Regions from separate parts of the Priestia aryabhattai genome, predicted to be linked through region 3. Evidence: riboswitches for the same ligand, from Rfam matches in the RefSeq annotation. Region 3 holds a riboswitch; each other region holds the start of a gene.
What was found. A riboswitch is a leader RNA that binds a small molecule or an ion and turns the genes downstream of it on or off. The one in region 3 is predicted to bind cyclic di-AMP.
Positions count from the first base shown of each region.

Region 1: it holds a riboswitch for cyclic di-AMP, as region 3 does, so the genes downstream of both, M3225_RS01505 (potassium channel family protein) here and M3225_RS02455 (APC family permease) in region 3, are expected to answer to the same signal.
Region 2: it holds a riboswitch for cyclic di-AMP, as region 3 does, so the genes downstream of both, M3225_RS13325 (APC family permease) here and M3225_RS02455 (APC family permease) in region 3, are expected to answer to the same signal.

Region 1 covers NZ_JAMBOQ010000001.1:285,560-291,285, forward strand. The annotation lists gene M3225_RS01485 (tetratricopeptide repeat protein) at 1-270, opposite strand, end outside; gene M3225_RS01490 (YjcZ family sporulation protein) at 446-532, shown strand; gene M3225_RS01495 (YjcZ family sporulation protein) at 723-803, opposite strand; gene M3225_RS01500 (TrkH family potassium uptake protein) at 1,131-2,450, opposite strand; gene M3225_RS01505 (potassium channel family protein) at 2,454-3,113, opposite strand; cyclic di-AMP (ydaO/yuaA leader) riboswitch at 3,238-3,382, opposite strand; gene M3225_RS01510 (carboxymuconolactone decarboxylase family protein) at 3,499-3,957, opposite strand; gene M3225_RS01515 (Lrp/AsnC family transcriptional regulator) at 4,078-4,542, shown strand; gene M3225_RS01520 (hypothetical protein) at 4,771-5,673, opposite strand; gene M3225_RS01525 (S1C family serine protease) at 5,670-5,726, opposite strand, start outside.
Region 2 covers NZ_JAMBOQ010000003.1:19,144-24,869, reverse strand. The annotation lists gene M3225_RS13325 (APC family permease) at 1-1,695, opposite strand, end outside; cyclic di-AMP (ydaO/yuaA leader) riboswitch at 1,827-1,969, opposite strand; partial or broken gene M3225_RS13320 (YdeI/OmpD-associated family protein) at 3,027-3,619, opposite strand; gene M3225_RS13315 (thiamine pyrophosphate-binding protein) at 4,107-5,726, opposite strand, start outside.
Region 3 covers NZ_JAMBOQ010000001.1:467,778-473,503, forward strand. The annotation lists gene M3225_RS02450 (cation diffusion facilitator family transporter) at 1-19, opposite strand, end outside; gene M3225_RS02455 (APC family permease) at 129-1,955, opposite strand; cyclic di-AMP (ydaO/yuaA leader) riboswitch at 2,116-2,256, opposite strand; gene M3225_RS02460 (N-acetylmuramoyl-L-alanine amidase) at 2,448-3,476, opposite strand; gene glnA (type I glutamate--ammonia ligase) at 4,209-5,543, opposite strand; gene M3225_RS02470 (MerR family transcriptional regulator) at 5,627-5,726, opposite strand, start outside.

The sequences.
Region 1 (5,726 bases), 180 kb from region 3:
CCGGTATTTTACTCCTCGAACGAAGTGCGCCAAGCTTGAAGACGGATTTAATGTTAATGCCTGGTGAAGAGCTCGGTCCATTTCTAAATTCAATACCATTTTTTCAAATATAATTGATTCTTCGATTTGCTTTGCTAAACAAACCGCTAAGTAACAGTACAAATCAGATGCTTCAGGTTTTTTCTTCATTTCTTGTTGAATTTCGCGTTTGATCTCTTTCCACTTTCCCTCTTCTAGCTGATTCATAACGTATTGTGCATGTATTCCCACCTATTTACCCTCCTTTTCTTCTTTATCATAAAGGATTTCTACGCAAATGAAAAAAAGTAAGTGTTCTTCATTCTTCTCAAAAGATCGTTACCGTTAAAAAATAGGCAAATTTCTCAATCACTTAACCCAATTAGTACATAGGATATAGAGACTTTGATTAAAGGAGGTTACACATATGGGCGAAAAAGGCGGTTTGGGTTTTTCATTTATCGTTGTTTTATTTATTCTATTAGTAATCGTAGGGTGTTCTTGCTACTACTAATTTCTAGAGGGGATGAACATCATTCATCCTCTTATTTCAAAAAAAAACCATGCTCTTTCGCATGGCTACATACCGATTAGATGAATGAGTAGAGGAACTCATTGTTCGGCAATATTGAAGAAATTTTTGGTTTTTACTTCCGCCTAGTATGCCCTTCTTGACGGGGGCTATGCGCAAATAAAGTTAACGTTTAAAAGCGAAAGCCAGACGCGCCTACAATAACAAGTAAAACAAATAACACAACGATTAACGCAAAATTTTGTTTTTCCACGTATCATCCCTCACTTCCTTTTATCTGCTTTTAGTGTATGCAACAGCTTGGCAAAATGTTTAGGACAGCTGTGCGGATTTTTTTACGAGAAAAATCTTCAAAATTCGCTAAAAAAAGTGAATCATATTTTTGTTTCTTTCGTTATATATAATAAGAGATTTTTTACTATAAAAAAAGGGGGTCCTTTGATGCGCCGACATTCCAAATTGCCCAGTATTCTTGTTTTCACCTTCTTTTTACTCATTGCGACCATTTTATGCGTGACATCTTTCATGTCCTGACTCCATGAATAACATAAAAAAATCGCCTCCTTGGAGGCGATTTTTTCTACCCTAGCATAATATCTTCGTTTGGATATCGTACAGCTTCTCGCTTCTGTTTTGATAATGAAAAAGCAAGCGTTAATGGCCCGACTTTTCCTAAACACATAATAAAGATGATGATCACGCGTCCAAAGTATGATAGTTCAGGAGTAGCTCCCATCGATAAACCTACTGTTCCAAACGCAGAAACCACTTCAAACATAATTTTTACAAACGGCAGGTTTTCCGAAATATTTAACAGGAAAATGGCCCCAAACACAAACATAATTGAAATCATCGTAATGGCTAGTGCCTTAAACACGTGAAGAGGAAGAAGGCGTCTCTTTAGCAGCACAATATCTTCCCTGCTTCGTAAAAATGCCCATATAGAAAAGACAATAACCACAAACGTCGTGAGTTTGATACCGCCTCCTGTTGACGCACTTCCTGCACCAATAAACATTAATAAAACCATTAAAAAGACCGTTGCATCATGCAGGTGAGCTAAATCAATTGTATTAAACCCAGCGGTTCTTGTCGTTACCGCTTGAAAATAAGAAGCCCATACTTTGTCTCCTAATGATAAATTTCCGAGCGTATGCGAATTGCCGTACTCTAAGAAGAAAATAAAAAGCATGGCAATCACGTTAATGGCGAACGTGCTGATAATCATAATTTTTGAATGCAGCGTTAGTTTTTTATACGATTTTTTCACCCACATATCAGCAAGGACGGTAAACCCTAACCCACCAATAATGAACAAAAAAGAAATCGTTATGTTAATAATGGGATCTCCTACATACTGAACTAAGTTATCAGACAACAGTCCGAACCCTGCGTTATTAAAAGCCGAAATCGAATGAAACAAGCTAAAGAACAGCCCCTTAGACCATCCGAACTCCGGAACCCAGCGTATCGCTAAAAAGATAAGTGCAACAAACTCAATTAAAAATGAAAAGATAAACAACCTTTTAACTAGCAGCACAACTCCACCGACGCTCGTCTGATTTAATGCCTGCTGAACAAGCATACGCTCTTTAAATCCAATTTTTTTACCTAGCATCATAAAAATCAACACGGCAAATGACATAATGCCAAGACCACCTATTTGAATTAACAGCATAATAATCGTTTGACCGATGACGGTAAAACGCGTGCCCGTATCGACGACGGCTAAGCCGGTTACTGTCATCGCGGAAGTAGACGTAAAAAGAGCATCTACCCACCGGATCGGCTCAGTAGTAGAAAAAGGCATCATCAATAGAAAAGCACCAATAATAATTCCTCCGCCAAAAATAGAAACAAGCAGCTGAGGAGGGGTGAGTTTAATAATTTGTTTTTTCATGATTTAAACTCCTTCTTCTTCAAAACGGTTCAAATCGCGATTATGTCCGATGACAATAAGCATATCTCCTTGTTCGATTCTTTCATGCGCGGTAGGCGAAATCACCATTTCCCCGTCTTTTCGCTGAAAACCGATAATATTGCAGCCGTACTTTGCGCGAATATTTAAATCAAACAGCGTTTTATTATGAAGTTTCTTAGAAGCGACAATTTCAACAATACTGTAGTCCTTTGACAGTTCAATGTAGTCAATGATTTTTTCTGACACCACATGATGAGCAATGCGCTTAGCAATATCGCGCTCGGGATGAATGACTTTGTCCGCTCCTATTTTCTCCAGCACTTTTTGATGATACATATTCACCGCTTTTACCCATACTTGCTTAACGCCCATATCTTTTAAAAGCATCGTTGCGAGCACGCTTGCTTCGATATCATCCCCAAACGAAATAAGAGCATGATCAACATTGCGAATACCTAGCCCTTTTAAGCTAGCTTCATCAATTGCGTTCGCTTGCACAACATATGTAGCTGAGTTGCTATATTTATTTACTACCTCCTGATTGCGGTCAATAGCGAGCACATCCACATCCAAATTAGCAAACTCTTCAACCAAACTGCCTCCAAAACGACCTAATCCCAATACAGCAAACTGTTTTTTCATAATGTATTTATTCCTTTCTTCAACTGCTCTGTGTTCTCTTAGCTTATACTTTTTCTAAAAAATTACATCTTTTTCTTAAAAAAAGCGCAAAAAAACACAGGAAGGCTCCTGTGCTTTTTCACACTCTTCCCCCTCAAAACGCTTGCGAAGTTAGCTGTCGGGTTCGGGTTTTAAGAGTAACCCTACCTTTTTAAGGATTCACCCCAGAGCACAATATGTGCGTAAATAATGGGTCCTCCGCTCCGTAATGGATTAAGCGATTTTTTATTCAAATGTCTATGATCTATTTTCTAGAATAATCAATTTGATTTATGATACGTTTCACTTCACGAAAGCTATCTTACTCCTGTGGATTTTGTCTGTCAAGGTATTTTTAAGGAAGACATCACTTGCGCTGCAAACTGCAAAAATCATATAAATCTAAACTGACAATCAGTTTGTGAAATTGATCAAACAAATTAATAACAGCCAAAAGCTCTAATAGCTGCGTATCACTGTAATATTTCTTTAATTGATTCATCTCAGCATCCGTCAAATCTCTCGGACGCACCCGATATACATCAATAAATCGAAACAGGAGTCGATCTTTTTCTTCAAGCTTTTCTTCTCTTAATACTTTTTGATTAAGCGTCTCATCACCTATATATGACATGCTCATACACGTCTCACAGCCGTTAACACCTGCTAGATAAAGCCTAATTTTTTCCTTTGTCTCTTTTTCTACTATATCGCTCTTCCAAAGCGTGTCGTAAAGCCTATCATACAATCTTTTTACATGTGGAATTAAATTCAGTGCTTTTTCAAAATTTGTTCCCTCTTCGTTTGTTAACAAAACTCTTGCCATTTTTTACTCACTCCTTTTTAATTATTATAGTAAGAAAAATGGAAATTTCAGATAACATATAAAACATTTTATCTGTTATTACTAATCAAATGAAACGTTAATAAGAAAGAAGGTTTTCAATTGAAAATTGATGAAATTGATTTATCGATTTTGCAGGCGCTGCAGCAAAACAGCCGTCTTTCCTTAAGAGAGCTAGGAAAACAAATTAACTTGTCTCCTCCTTCGGTAGCAGAGCGAGTAAGGCAGCTAGAGAGCTTTGGCGTTATAAAAGGGTATACAATCGATATTGATTATGAAAAGCTGCATTTGCCCGTGTCGTGTTTTATTGAAGTAACCATGAAAAACGGAGAGCACGAGCGTTTTAAACGATTTATTTCTCAGTACCCCTATGCTTTATTCTGTGAGCGCATCGCTGGGCAAGCCTGCTTTATTACAAAGCTTCAGCTTCCTCACCTGCACGTACTAGAACAATTTATTAACGAAATTACACCTTATGCCAAAACGATTTCACACATCGCCCTTTCTCACGTGGAGATGTCTCTTGAACTACTGAATCATTTAAAACATAAAAAGCACCTATCATAAACGATAGAAGCTTTTGTTCATCCATTAAATTGTACAGCGTGAAAACACACAAAAAATAACCCTCCAAAGCTGGAGGGTATAAATTTTCCGAATAATGAAAGTTTTACAACTTTATTTTATCAGGTGCTGACATTTCTGTCTACTTAAAAATGTAAAAGAGCTCTCTATTATATAGACAGCTCTTTTACTGCTTGTTTTTTGGAAACAATCAATCTATATAAAAGGGAACTACCTAAGGTGAAAAGTCACGTGAAGCCTTGGCAGTTCATCCTGGATATACCGGTTGATTCCATTCAAAACAAGTTCATTCATCATTTCTTCTTTGACCTCTGATTCCGTTTTTTTATCTTTTTGTTTCAAAATAAGAATATAATAGGCTTTACCCATTTTAATGGGTTCGCTACTCTCTCCGATGTGCTGTTTTTTCAAAATGTCTATAAATGAGGAGGATAGACTTGAAAGCTTTAGATTATCAGCATTCTCTATTTTGCTGATTGTGTGGAGATCAGCAAATTTTTTTTGACCGTCTTGGAGCGATGTTCCCTTCTGCAGTTCAGCCGCAACAGCATCGGCATCATGTAAAGTTGGAAGAGTTAGCTGCGTAAAAGATACGCGCGTTACATTGTTTTCAATACGTTTATAGTAAGCGCTTAGTTTATCAGACGTAATTTGTTTACGGAAGTATTCCTCTAATTTAAACTGATTCGTTAACTGGTTGGTTACATCACTAGAACGAATGTGTAATACTTCATAACCTTGCTTTCGTGTATCCTCGTCATATGAGCGTTTGATTTGCTTCCACATATCCTCGACTTGTTTTTGTACCCTATCGCTTGTCTCTAGATGTGCAATTAAGATTTTTTGCATCACAAGCCGCCGCAACAACTCTTTGCGGTAGCTTGTATCATTTAGCGGAGCATCGGGATTTAAGAACCCTTCAACGGCTAAAAAACGGTTGAATTCAGCTCCTGTCACCTTTCCTCCTTCATACGCTGCCACTTCTTTGGTAGAAGATAGCTGACTAATTTCTACAGAAGGAAACATCGTGTTTGAATGCTTCCCTCCGCATCCTGTCAAAAGTCCGAACGCTGTTAATACTGCTAGCTGCAGCTTTAACGGTGTTGAACTCATCCATTGTTATCCTGCTGCTCTGAAAGCTTCAGAGAAATGGTTTGTTTCTTTCC
Region 2 (5,726 bases), on a different contig from region 3:
AACAGTGACAGCCATATGGCTATCATCAGCTCGCTCTTCTACACGATCAATAAAGCGTAAAAGAGGTCCAACTAAGCTTCGATATTGTGAGTAGAATGTAACTAAGCGTATATCAGGATATCGTTCGTTCCATATCTCTTCCATTCTCTTTTCACTTTCACGGTCAAATGCCACATGGACCGCAATAACTGTGTCTCCAATAATTTTCGCATAGTTAATTGAATTCTCGACAGCCCTTGTTAAGCCTGCAACCGGTATAATGACTACATTTCCTTCTAGTGCTAATGCTTCTTTGTCTCCTGGCTTGATGCGAAGTTGCTTTCCTACCTCTACGTAATGGTTCTTAATACGGTGAAACAGATAGACGATAAGAGGTAAGAAGATTAAAACAGCCCACACTTGTGAGAATTTTGTTGTAAAGAAAATAATCAGTACAGTGAAGCTAATAAAAGCCCCTATAAAATTAGTCACTAATTTCCCTTGCCAGCCAGCTGGTTTTTCTCTTAGCCATTTTACAATCATGCCTGTTTGAGATAGCGTAAATGGAATGAATACTCCAACGGCATATAAAGGAATTAACCGTTCTGTATTACCTTGAAATGCTATGATGAGCGCAATAGAGGCAATTCCAAGGGTCACAATCCCATTTGAATAGCCTAAACGATCACCACGTATCGTAAACATACGAGGAATATACTTATCTACAGCTAAATTAACAGCCAGTAAAGGAAAGGCTGAAAAGCCTGTATTAGCAGCTAATACTAAAATTAAAGCCGTTGTACCCTGAACAAAATAATAGAAACCATTTCGTCCAAACACTTGGGAAGCAAGCTGTGAAACAACCGTCTCCTCTGCTTTAGGTACAATTCCAAACCAATAAGCCAAGAACATTACACCTGAAAACAGAATAGCTAAAATAACGCCCATTGCAACAAGCGTACGAACCGCATTTCTTGCAGCTGGCTGTCTAAAGTTTGTTACAGCATTTGAAATAGCTTCTACGCCTGTAAGAGCTGAACACCCTGATGAAAAAGCTCGTAATAGTAAAAATAAGCTGATTCCTGGCACTGCAGTCCCGATGGCAGGATGAATGTCAGGAGAGATCTGACCAGTCGCTACTTTCCACATTCCTATCCCTATTAATAAAAGTAATGCAAGAACAAACAAATAAACAGGATACGCTAATGCTGACGCAGATTCCGTTACTCCTCTTAGATTCAAAACCATAATAAAAATAACCAATAAGCAAGCGATTATGACCCTATAGTCATGAAGAACAGGAAAAGCAGACGTTAACGCATCAGTTCCAGATGAAATACTTACAGATACGGTTAAAATATAGTCTACTAATAGAGATCCTCCAGCAATAAGCCCTGCATTCTCTCCAAGGTTATGTTTAGATACAACATAAGCGCCACCACCTTCTGGAAAGGCATAAATAATTTGTCGGTAAGAAAGGATAAGTGCTGTTAAAAGAATAAGTACACCAATACCAATTGGGATAGAGTACCAAAATGCTATCATCCCAATTGTGGCAAGCACAATAAGGACTTGTTCTGGGCCGTACGCCACGGATGAAAGTGCATCGGATGAAAGAATAGCTAAGGCCTTGATCTTATTTAACTTTTGTTCACCTAGCTCCTTTGATTTAAGTGGCCTCCCAATTAATAAACGTTTTATGGATGAATAACTCATCTAAACTCCTCCTGGAACCTTTGCCATTTACCTATATTGGTTTACTCTCATCATTCCCTATCTCAGAAAAAAAACACAAAAAAGAACACTAAGGTTCTGCTTAGTGTTCTTTCCAGGACAAATAAAAGCAAACCTTCTCTCCAAACGCTGATGAGGTTAGCTGTCGGATTCGGGCCTTTAGAGTAGCCCTACCTTCTTTTAGAAGGATTCACCCCAAGTGCAAGTGCACAAAAATGGGTCCCCCACTCCTTAGTGGATTAAGCGATAAAAGGTATGAAAATAGCAAGATCATATATGTATGTTAGGTACTATACGCCTGAGTTTTACATTTGTAAAGAGGGTATCAATTAAAATGAATATTTCCTATACTTTCTTTATAATATCTTTTTGTTACAGATTACGTAATTAAATTCCATGTCTCGATTTTCCCTCAATAGAAATAAATTTTTGCAATACAATTTTCACAAAGATTCCAATCAAAATATAAAATGGTACAGAATAAATGTGTTCCCATTTCAGTAATTTATATATTCCTAACCATTTAAAAATGCTTCCCCCACAAAGGAAGCAAAAAAAGCAAAGACTGTGATTGCTAATATATACTTATTCCACTTTAGAAGTCCAATGAACTTATTTTATTTCTTTGTAATCGATGTAGGGGTCGTTTTTATCTCTTATTGGCTTACAAAATTGGTAATGAAAATAAGTCAAGAGAGAAATGTAAGACCATTATGAGGGGTAGACAAAAGATTATTGGCTTAGAAGGGTGCTGGTATAAGATTAATGAAAAGATATATAGTATAAAAAACAATTAAAGGGCACAAACTACGAATGGTCGGCAACTTGCTTTGCTGACGGATCGTTTCTCCTTTCAAGTTTAAAGTTGTAAAAACACCCTCCTGTACGAGTGTTTTTGATTTTTATGGGGTATAGTTTCAAAGAGAAAATGCAATAATGAATATAAAAGGAGCTTGACTATATCCTTTTACTAACGACTCATTACCTTTGTGTATAGTATGTATTTCATAAAAAGCGCCCCCTTTTTGGGGTATTTTTTATTTACATCCCTCTAATAGGCATTGTTTATATATCAACAGTAAGCATATAGAAATACGAACTCCTTGTCTTGTAATGCGTATTTTATGCCTTAAAATATGATTATAAAGGTTTTAATAGCCCTTTTATTTCATATATTTAATGAGAAATATAGAATTTATGCTATAACGGTAACGGGAATGATACGTGAATGTTTTAATGTATTCAACGTAGCAAAGAGCCACTTGTTTTATACAAGTGGCTTCTTATATTAGCTATGTTTTAAATAAAACCTACTAATCATTTAACCCTTTTCCGTTGAGAATGTTCTCCATATATTTCTCAATCCTTGCTTCTCGAGTCTTAGATTGTTTAGCTGTAGAAAAATAAAGAATATATGCTCTTTGCCGTCCTGGAGTCAATGCTTCAAAAGATGTTTTCAGAGAAGGAATTTCATCAAATTTATGTTGAAGTTCTTCAGGGATCATCAATTCTTCCGGTTTTTTAACTTTCACTTTCAAACCGGCTTTTTCAACTTCAATGGCCTCATAAATATAAGCTTTCAAGATGGCTTCCTTTTCAACTATTTCCTGCACATTGGTAAACCGAATCTGACGCGCTCCTTGTACATTCTCTGTTTGTTGGATTAGAACGCCATGAGAATCCTGTAACAAAGCACCCTTAGGAAACAGAAGTGCACAATATTCTTTAAACCCATGTATTAAAACGATATTTTTTTCTCAAACGTGTAGCAAGGATTCATCCACTTAAATTCTTCAATCAACTCACAGTCAAGAACAATGTTTCTCAGCGTCTCATATTCTTCTTTCCACTTTTTAGCTTTACTTAAAAATTCATCAACTTTAGGATTTGTTCTACTATTTGCCATTAAGGAACACTCCTGTTCAATTTTTCAATCAGTCACCCTAACACCCGTACAGTCCATCATCAAATTATTTGACTGTGATAATATTCTCCAAATTTATGAAATGCCCTTCTTCAATCAACGTGAAATTAATTAATTCTATTTGATCGTCTGTTTAAAGAGGTTGAGGGACATCTACTTGCCTGTTTATAACTTTCTTTAACCCTATGTACTGTTCTGGCATGCTTGCGAAATCTCTCCTTGAATGGATTCACCACATGGATATATGTAATCTTAGAAATAGAAACCACTTGCGATATGCAAGTGGTTTTTATGTGTGAAATTTAAGGTAATTACATTTGTTATTGCTCAGCATTATAAAATTTCAGCTACAACAAATTAAACTTTATTCTACTGAAAACAAACCTTTTTCAAATAATGTTATTATCATATCAAAGGTTTAGAGATCTTTTGAAATTTTCGTGGTATTTTTACACTAGAACCTGAATCTTTATATCCTATCTAAGATAGGTGGTATTTCTTTGGGATCAACCATAACCTCTATAACTGAAGGGATATTTTTATATTCCAACGTTTGTCTAATAGCATCCTCTATTTCGCTTTTATTTCTACACCTATAAGCAATAGCTCCCAATGATTCTGCAAATTTCTTAATATTAGTTTTTTCTTTATACTTGGCTCCAACCGAGCGATTTAACCATTGTTTCATCCCTTTATCAACCATATCTAAACCGCCATTGTTAAATACAACAAATACTACTGCAACGCCTTCATTTACAGCTGATGCGATTTCGGTACCATGCATGAGTGTACATCCATCGCCAGTGAGGCATACAATAGGTTTCTGTGGTGAAGCTATTTTAGCACCTATTGCATAACCAATAGCATGTCCCATAGTACCAAACACATCATCAAAAAAGAAAGTGCCAGGCTCATAGATATCATAGTGCTTAATAGCAAAAAAAGTATGACTTCCATCATCCCCAAATAATATTGTTTCATCTGGTAAATATCTACGAAGCTCTTTAATTGCACTAGCTGCTGATATATAATGTGAACTTTCACTTAGCTCTTCAGTTTGATTTTTTTCATTCCCTTGTTCTTGAGCAAGTAAATTAATTGGTGCTAAGGGAGTTGATCTCATACCATTCACTTTCTTTTTGAGCTCTTCTAAGTTTCTTTTTGCATCTCCTTGGATAACTAGGGTTGGAACTGAAATTGATTTCCCTGAAAAGGTGGAGTCTATATCAAATTGAATAATTTTCTTAGGCTTATAACTCTCCTTGAATCCTGCTAAAGACATATCGCTTAACTTGCTTCCAATTACAATCATGAGATCTATATTAGATTGCAAATACTTCGTCGCTCTTTCTGTACCACCTAAGCCAAATGCACCTAAAGATAAAGAATGATTAGTAGAAAAAGTACCTTTTCCACCAGGAGTTGTAATCACCGGAATCCCCCATTTTTCAGCAAGCCATTTCACTTCCTCATAAGCTTTAGAAATCTGTACACCTTTTCCTAAAAATAATATTGGATTTTCAGCTTGATTTAATTGGTGTATTACTTTCTCCAATTGTGTTGATACGACAGGAACCTCTCTCGGTAATTCAAATTTGAAAGGATTAATTTCTTCTAATAAAACTTCAAAGGGAATAGAAAGATGCACCGGACCTTTAACCCCCACACATGCTTTTTCAATAGCATGTTTAAAATATAATTCAAACTGTTCTTTGCGCTCAACTCGTGCACTAAATAACGTTACGGGCTCAAACATTTTTACTAAATCTGTTCCAAACATTGAGGAATCTTGCCCTAAAGCTTTTCCCGTATCTTTTATGGACGGATGGCCTGTAATAAACAAAACAGGAAGATGATAGGCTTTAGCCTGACCAGCAGATGTCAAAAGATTTGTTCCTCCAGGACCAGAGGTTCCTATTGCAACCCCAATAGTATCTTTTATCAATGAATAGCCTGATGCTGCAAAACCTGCTCCATTTTCATGCCTAGTAACTATAAATTCTAGCCCGTTGTCCTCTATTTCAGTTAATATAGGAACGATAGATTTACCAGGGATCCCAAAGATATGAGTAACTCCCCATTCTTTAAA
Region 3 (5,726 bases):
ATTTAATCAATTCACTCATGCAATCCCTCCGTTTGCGCCTTTGATGAGATTCTATTACGGTTAGTGTATGTGAATTTAAAAATTAAAAACCTCCAACATACAAGTTGGAGGTTTTTAGTCATGTTTCATTATTTTCTAAAACGGTACGGTACAGTTGTAACAATTACATTTTTACGGTAAAGCAAATGTGCTTTTAACAGCAGACTGGACTGATTGTGAAGGATATTTTGCCAACTTTTTTTTGTAATGAATTGTGGAATAACGACCGTAATGGCCATATTATTTTCCCGGGCTTTTTCTTCAGCCATATCGATGAATCGAAACAACGGCCGCACTAGGCTGCGGTATTGAGAATGAAACGTAACAATACGAATATCAGGCTGCCACTTCTCCCACTTCTCTTCCATTCTCTTTTCGCTTTCTCGGTCAAAAGCCACATGCACCGCAATAACGGTATCGCCAATCGTTCTTGCATAATTTAATGAATTTTCTACTACCTTTGTCATTCCTGCTACAGGAACAATGACCACACTTCCTTCAAGCTTTCCAATCTTTTCTCCTTGTTTAATACGAAGCTGCTCTCCTACCGATTCATAATGCGTATGAATTCGATGAAAAATATAGACAATAATCGGCAAGAAAACTAGCACGGACCATACTTGTGAAAACTTCGTTGTAAACAAAATAATTAATACAGTTAATGTAATGAGCGCACCAATTAAGTTGATGGTTAGCTTTCCTTGCCAGCCGGCCGGCTTTTCTCTAAGCCATTTGACAATCATGCCTGTTTGAGAAAGCGTAAATGGAATGAACACCCCAACTGCATAAAGAGGAATTAATTGTTCCGTCGCTCCTTTAAAAGCTACAATTAAGACAATAGAAGCAATTCCAAGCGTCACAATTCCATTTGAATAGCCTAGTCGATCGCCACGAATTTGAAACATTCTTGGCATGTATTTATCAGACGATAAGTTTACAGCCAGCAAAGGGAAAGCTGAAAAGCCCGTATTTGCCGCTAGCACTAGGATTAGAGCTGTTGTGCCTTGAATAAAATAATAAAATCCATTTCTTCCAAACACACTCGATGCAATTTGTGATACAACAGTTTCATCTGCTTTTGGAGAAATTCCAAGCCAATAAGCTAAAAACGTGATTCCAGAAAATAAAACGGCTAGAATACCGCCCATCAGCATTAATGTATGAACAGCATTTTTTGCACCTGGCTCTTTAAAGTTAGGCACCGCATTTGAAATAGCTTCTACACCTGTCAATGCCGAACAGCCTGACGAAAAAGCTTTTAATAATAAAAATAAACTAATACCTGGCACCACTGTACCAAGGGATGTATGAAGCTCAGGTGAAACTTGACCTGTCGCTATTTTAAAGAAGCCCACCGCTATTAACAAAATAAGAGCAATAACAAATAAATAAACCGGATAAGCTAATACAGAAGCGGATTCTGTTACACCTCGTAAATTTAAGACGGTAATAAAAATCACCAGCAAACACGCAATTACTACGTTATAATGATGCAGCGCTGGAAAAGCCGAAGTTAAAGCATCCGTTCCTGCTGAGACGCTCACAGCAACTGTTAAAATATAATCTACTAACAGTGATCCCCCAGCGATAAGCCCAGGATTTTCTCCTAAATTGGTTTTAGAAACAATATAAGCTCCTCCGCCTTGAGGATATGCATAAATAATTTGACGATATGAAAGAATTAAAGCCGTCAGCAGCACCAATACCCCAAGCGCAATTGGAATCGAATACCAATAGGCAAGGACTCCGACTGTTGCAAGTACAATTAAAATCTGTTCTGTTCCATACGCTACTGAAGATAAGGCATCTGATGATAAAATAGCCAGCGCTTTAAGCTTACTAAGCTTTTGATCGCCTAACTCTTTTGTTTTAAGCGGCTTTCCAATCAATAATCTTTTGAGAACTGAATAGTTCACGTAATTTCCCTCCGATAATCGCTTAGCTACATTGCTATTTGTTGCTAAGCTCCGTTACAAGTTCAATAATAAATGGTATTGTCCCTAAAAAATACCTTTTTATGTTAAAAAAGCGCACAAAAAAAACACTAAGGGTTCTCAGCGTTTTTACACAGCTTAAACCTCCTCTCCAAAACGCTTATGGGGTTAGCTGTCGGATTCGGGCTATGAGAGTAGCCCTACCTTTTAAAAAGGATTCACCCCAAGTGACAATGCACAAATTTGGGTCCCCCACTTCTGACGAATTAAGCGATCACAGGCCAATATAATTTTTGGTTAAAGGGTATGATTGATAACATGTTTCTTTCATAACTATCCTTTATTCTTAGATAATATACTCCCGTACAATTGGTTTGTAAAGCATTATTTTACGTAAACAATAAAATAGTGCTTAAGGCGCTTTTAACAGGAAAATAAAAGGCCTTCTGACTGCTTACAGAAGACCTTCTCACTTTAACTTTTTGCTTTTAGAACGGTTGCTAGCTTGTTTTTCGTTTGAAGACCATAAATGCCATCTACATCATAAGGGAGATACACAAGCTGAAAACGTCTTACTGCATCTTTCGTTTGAACTCCATATATTCCGTCTACTGACCCTACTTTAAAATTAACCGCGTTTAATGCTCTCTGAAGCTGTTTCACAGCTTCTCCAGAATCACCTTGTTTTAAAATTCCATTTGGAAGTGGATATTGTTCAGAAGGTGGTGTTGGTGATGGAGTTGGTGAAGTTCCGGAAGGAATAACAATCGTTTTTCCAACTTGTAGTGTTAAAGGATCAGAAAGCCCTGTATTCGCTTCTTGAAGCGCTTGTACTGTTATTCCGTACTTCTGTGCAATACTGTACAGCGTATCTCCTTGCTTGATCGTATACGTTTTTGTACTCGGTTCAGAAGGTGAAGGGTTTGGAATTGGTGTTGGTGTTGGAACTGCACGACGAGGTAAATTTAAATATACGGCAATTCCTTTTGCATACGATTCACCCATGCTTTTTAAAAATGCTGCATTTTGAAGAAGTGCTGCATCTGTCCTGTTATCAATAAATGCAATTTCAGTGAGTACTGCAGGCATATTTGTTAAGCGAAGCACCGCATAATTGGCTGATTTTCGTCCGCGATTCGGATGATTATACGACAGCAGCGTTGGCTGTACTTGGCCGTGTACAATTGATTGAAACGTTTTACTAGCATTGCTAGCGCTTCGATAAACATAATCTTCGTAACCTGTTCCTCCACCAGCATTTACGTGAATAGACATAAATGCATCTGCTCCCCACGAATTAGCTTGAGAAGCGCGCTGAGATAAAGATAAAAAAGTATCTGTGGTACGGGTGGTTTTAATCGTAAAGTCACTGTAAGTGCTATTTAAATAGCTTATTAAATATTGTTGAATTTTTAAAACTAAGTTTTTTTCATATAGTCCGTTCGCTCCAACTGCTCCTGTATCTGCCCCACCATGTCCTGCATCAAGATAGATTTTTTTCATATTACTTGTTCCTCCTTATTGTTAACATATGCGTGAGGGCAAAAAGTGCTACGTATACTAGCCTACTAAGTAGAAAATTACTAAAAAAAGGCCCGCTGTTCAAAGGCAGCGGGTATTCTGCTTTATAGACAGAATATTGAATAGGGATAGCTCTCAAGGAGTGACAGCTATATGCAGAGTGTTGATTCGTTGATTAAATGATAATAATTATCATTTTCATTTAAAGTATACACTAAGAGGGAAGTTTTGTCTATTCTATTATGATAACGGTAGGGTCTATTTAAAAAGCAGTACACCTATGACAATGAGAATAATCCAAATTGGAATGCTTATCAATATTCCTATCACTAAACCTTTAAAGAAATTTCCTTCTTTCATTTTTATTCCATCCCTCTCCAACAGTATTTTCTAACGATACTATGATTAGCTGAAAATTCTCTGAAGTTATACTGAAATACAGTGCAGAGTGAACACATAAACAATCTCACTATCTGTTATACACTACTTTTACTTATAGATTCAATGAGACAAAAAGCTCATCCGTTTTGATTTATGTAAACCAATTCTTTCTTGTATGTAACGAAACAATAAAAAAGCCCACCGTAAATTGTACGACAGGCAGCTTTATTATAAACAAGCTATATATTCAATTTACTTATGCAGAATGTCATTCATTTTGAAAAATAAAAAAGTCTGAGAGAATGTATAAACGATCTCTCAGACTTTTAAAAATTAATATTGGCTCATATATTGGTCACGTTCCCAAGGATGAACTTGTGTACGGAACATATCCCATTCGATTTCTTTCGCTTCAACGAAATGCTCTGCTAAGTGTTCACCTAAAGCAGCAACCATAACTTCGTTTGATTGGAAGCTATCTAAAGCTTGAGCTAGTGTTGCAGGTAAATCTACGATACCTTCTTCAACACGCTCTTCTTTTGTCATTACATAGATATTACGATCGATAGGTTTTGGAGCTTCAAGATTGTTCTTGATTCCATCTAAACCAGCTTTTAACAGAACAGCCATTGCTAAGTATGGGTTAGCAGCTGGGTCTACGCTACGTACCTCAACACGAGTTCCTACGCCACGAGAAGCTGGGATACGGATTAATGGGCTACGGTTGCGTGCAGACCATGCAACATAACAAGGAGCCTCATATCCAGGTACTAGACGCTTATAAGAGTTGACAGTAGGGTTTGTTACTGCTGTAAAGCTATGTGCGTGCTTGATGATACCTGCGATAAATTGGCGAGCCGTATCACTTAGCTCTAAATTACCGTTTTCATCATAAAATGCGTTTTGACCATTTTTAAATAATGAAACGTTACAGTGCATGCCTGAACCATTCACACCAAATAGTGGTTTTGGCATAAATGTAGCGTGTAAACCATGTTTACGTGCAATTGTTTTTACAACAAGTTTGAACGTTTGGATATCATCACAAGCTCTTAATGCAGAAGCATATTTGAAGTCGATCTCGTGTTGTCCAGGAGCTACCTCATGGTGAGATGCTTCAATTTCAAAGCCCATTTCTTCAAGCTCTAATACGATGTCACGACGGCAGTTTTCACCAAGGTCAGTTGGCGCTAAGTCGAAGTAGCCACCTTTATCATTTAGTTCTAATGTAGGTTCGCCTTTTTCGTCTAATTTGAATAAGAAGAACTCTGGCTCAGGTCCAAGATTGAAATCAGTAAACCCTAACTCTTCCATCTCTTTTAACACACGTTTTAAGTTATTACGTGGATCTCCATCAAACGGAGTTCTATCTGCATTGTAGATGTCACAAATAAAACGTGCTACTTTACCTTTTTCAGATGTCCAAGGGAAAATAACAAATGTGTCAATGTCCGGGAATAGGTACATATCTGATTCTTCAATACGTACAAACCCTTCAATAGAAGAACCGTCAAACATCATTTTGTTGTCTAACGCTTTTTCTAATTGGCTTACTGGAATTTCAACGTTTTTGATTGTTCCTAAAATGTCAGTGAACTGAAGACGAATATATTTTACATTCTCTTCTTGAACTTTGCGGAAAATATCTTCTTTTGTGTACTTTGCCATCGTGTGATCCTCCCCTAAATCTCTATATAATATTTATAATCTATACCACTCACATACGAACGGTATAAATATTGATAACTTTATTAATGAAAGAACCTGGACATATCTCCTTGATTTAAAGTTGCTCGATTAAAACGGCCTGCTTGCATAAGTTCTGCACGAAGCATTTTTCGCAATTCATCG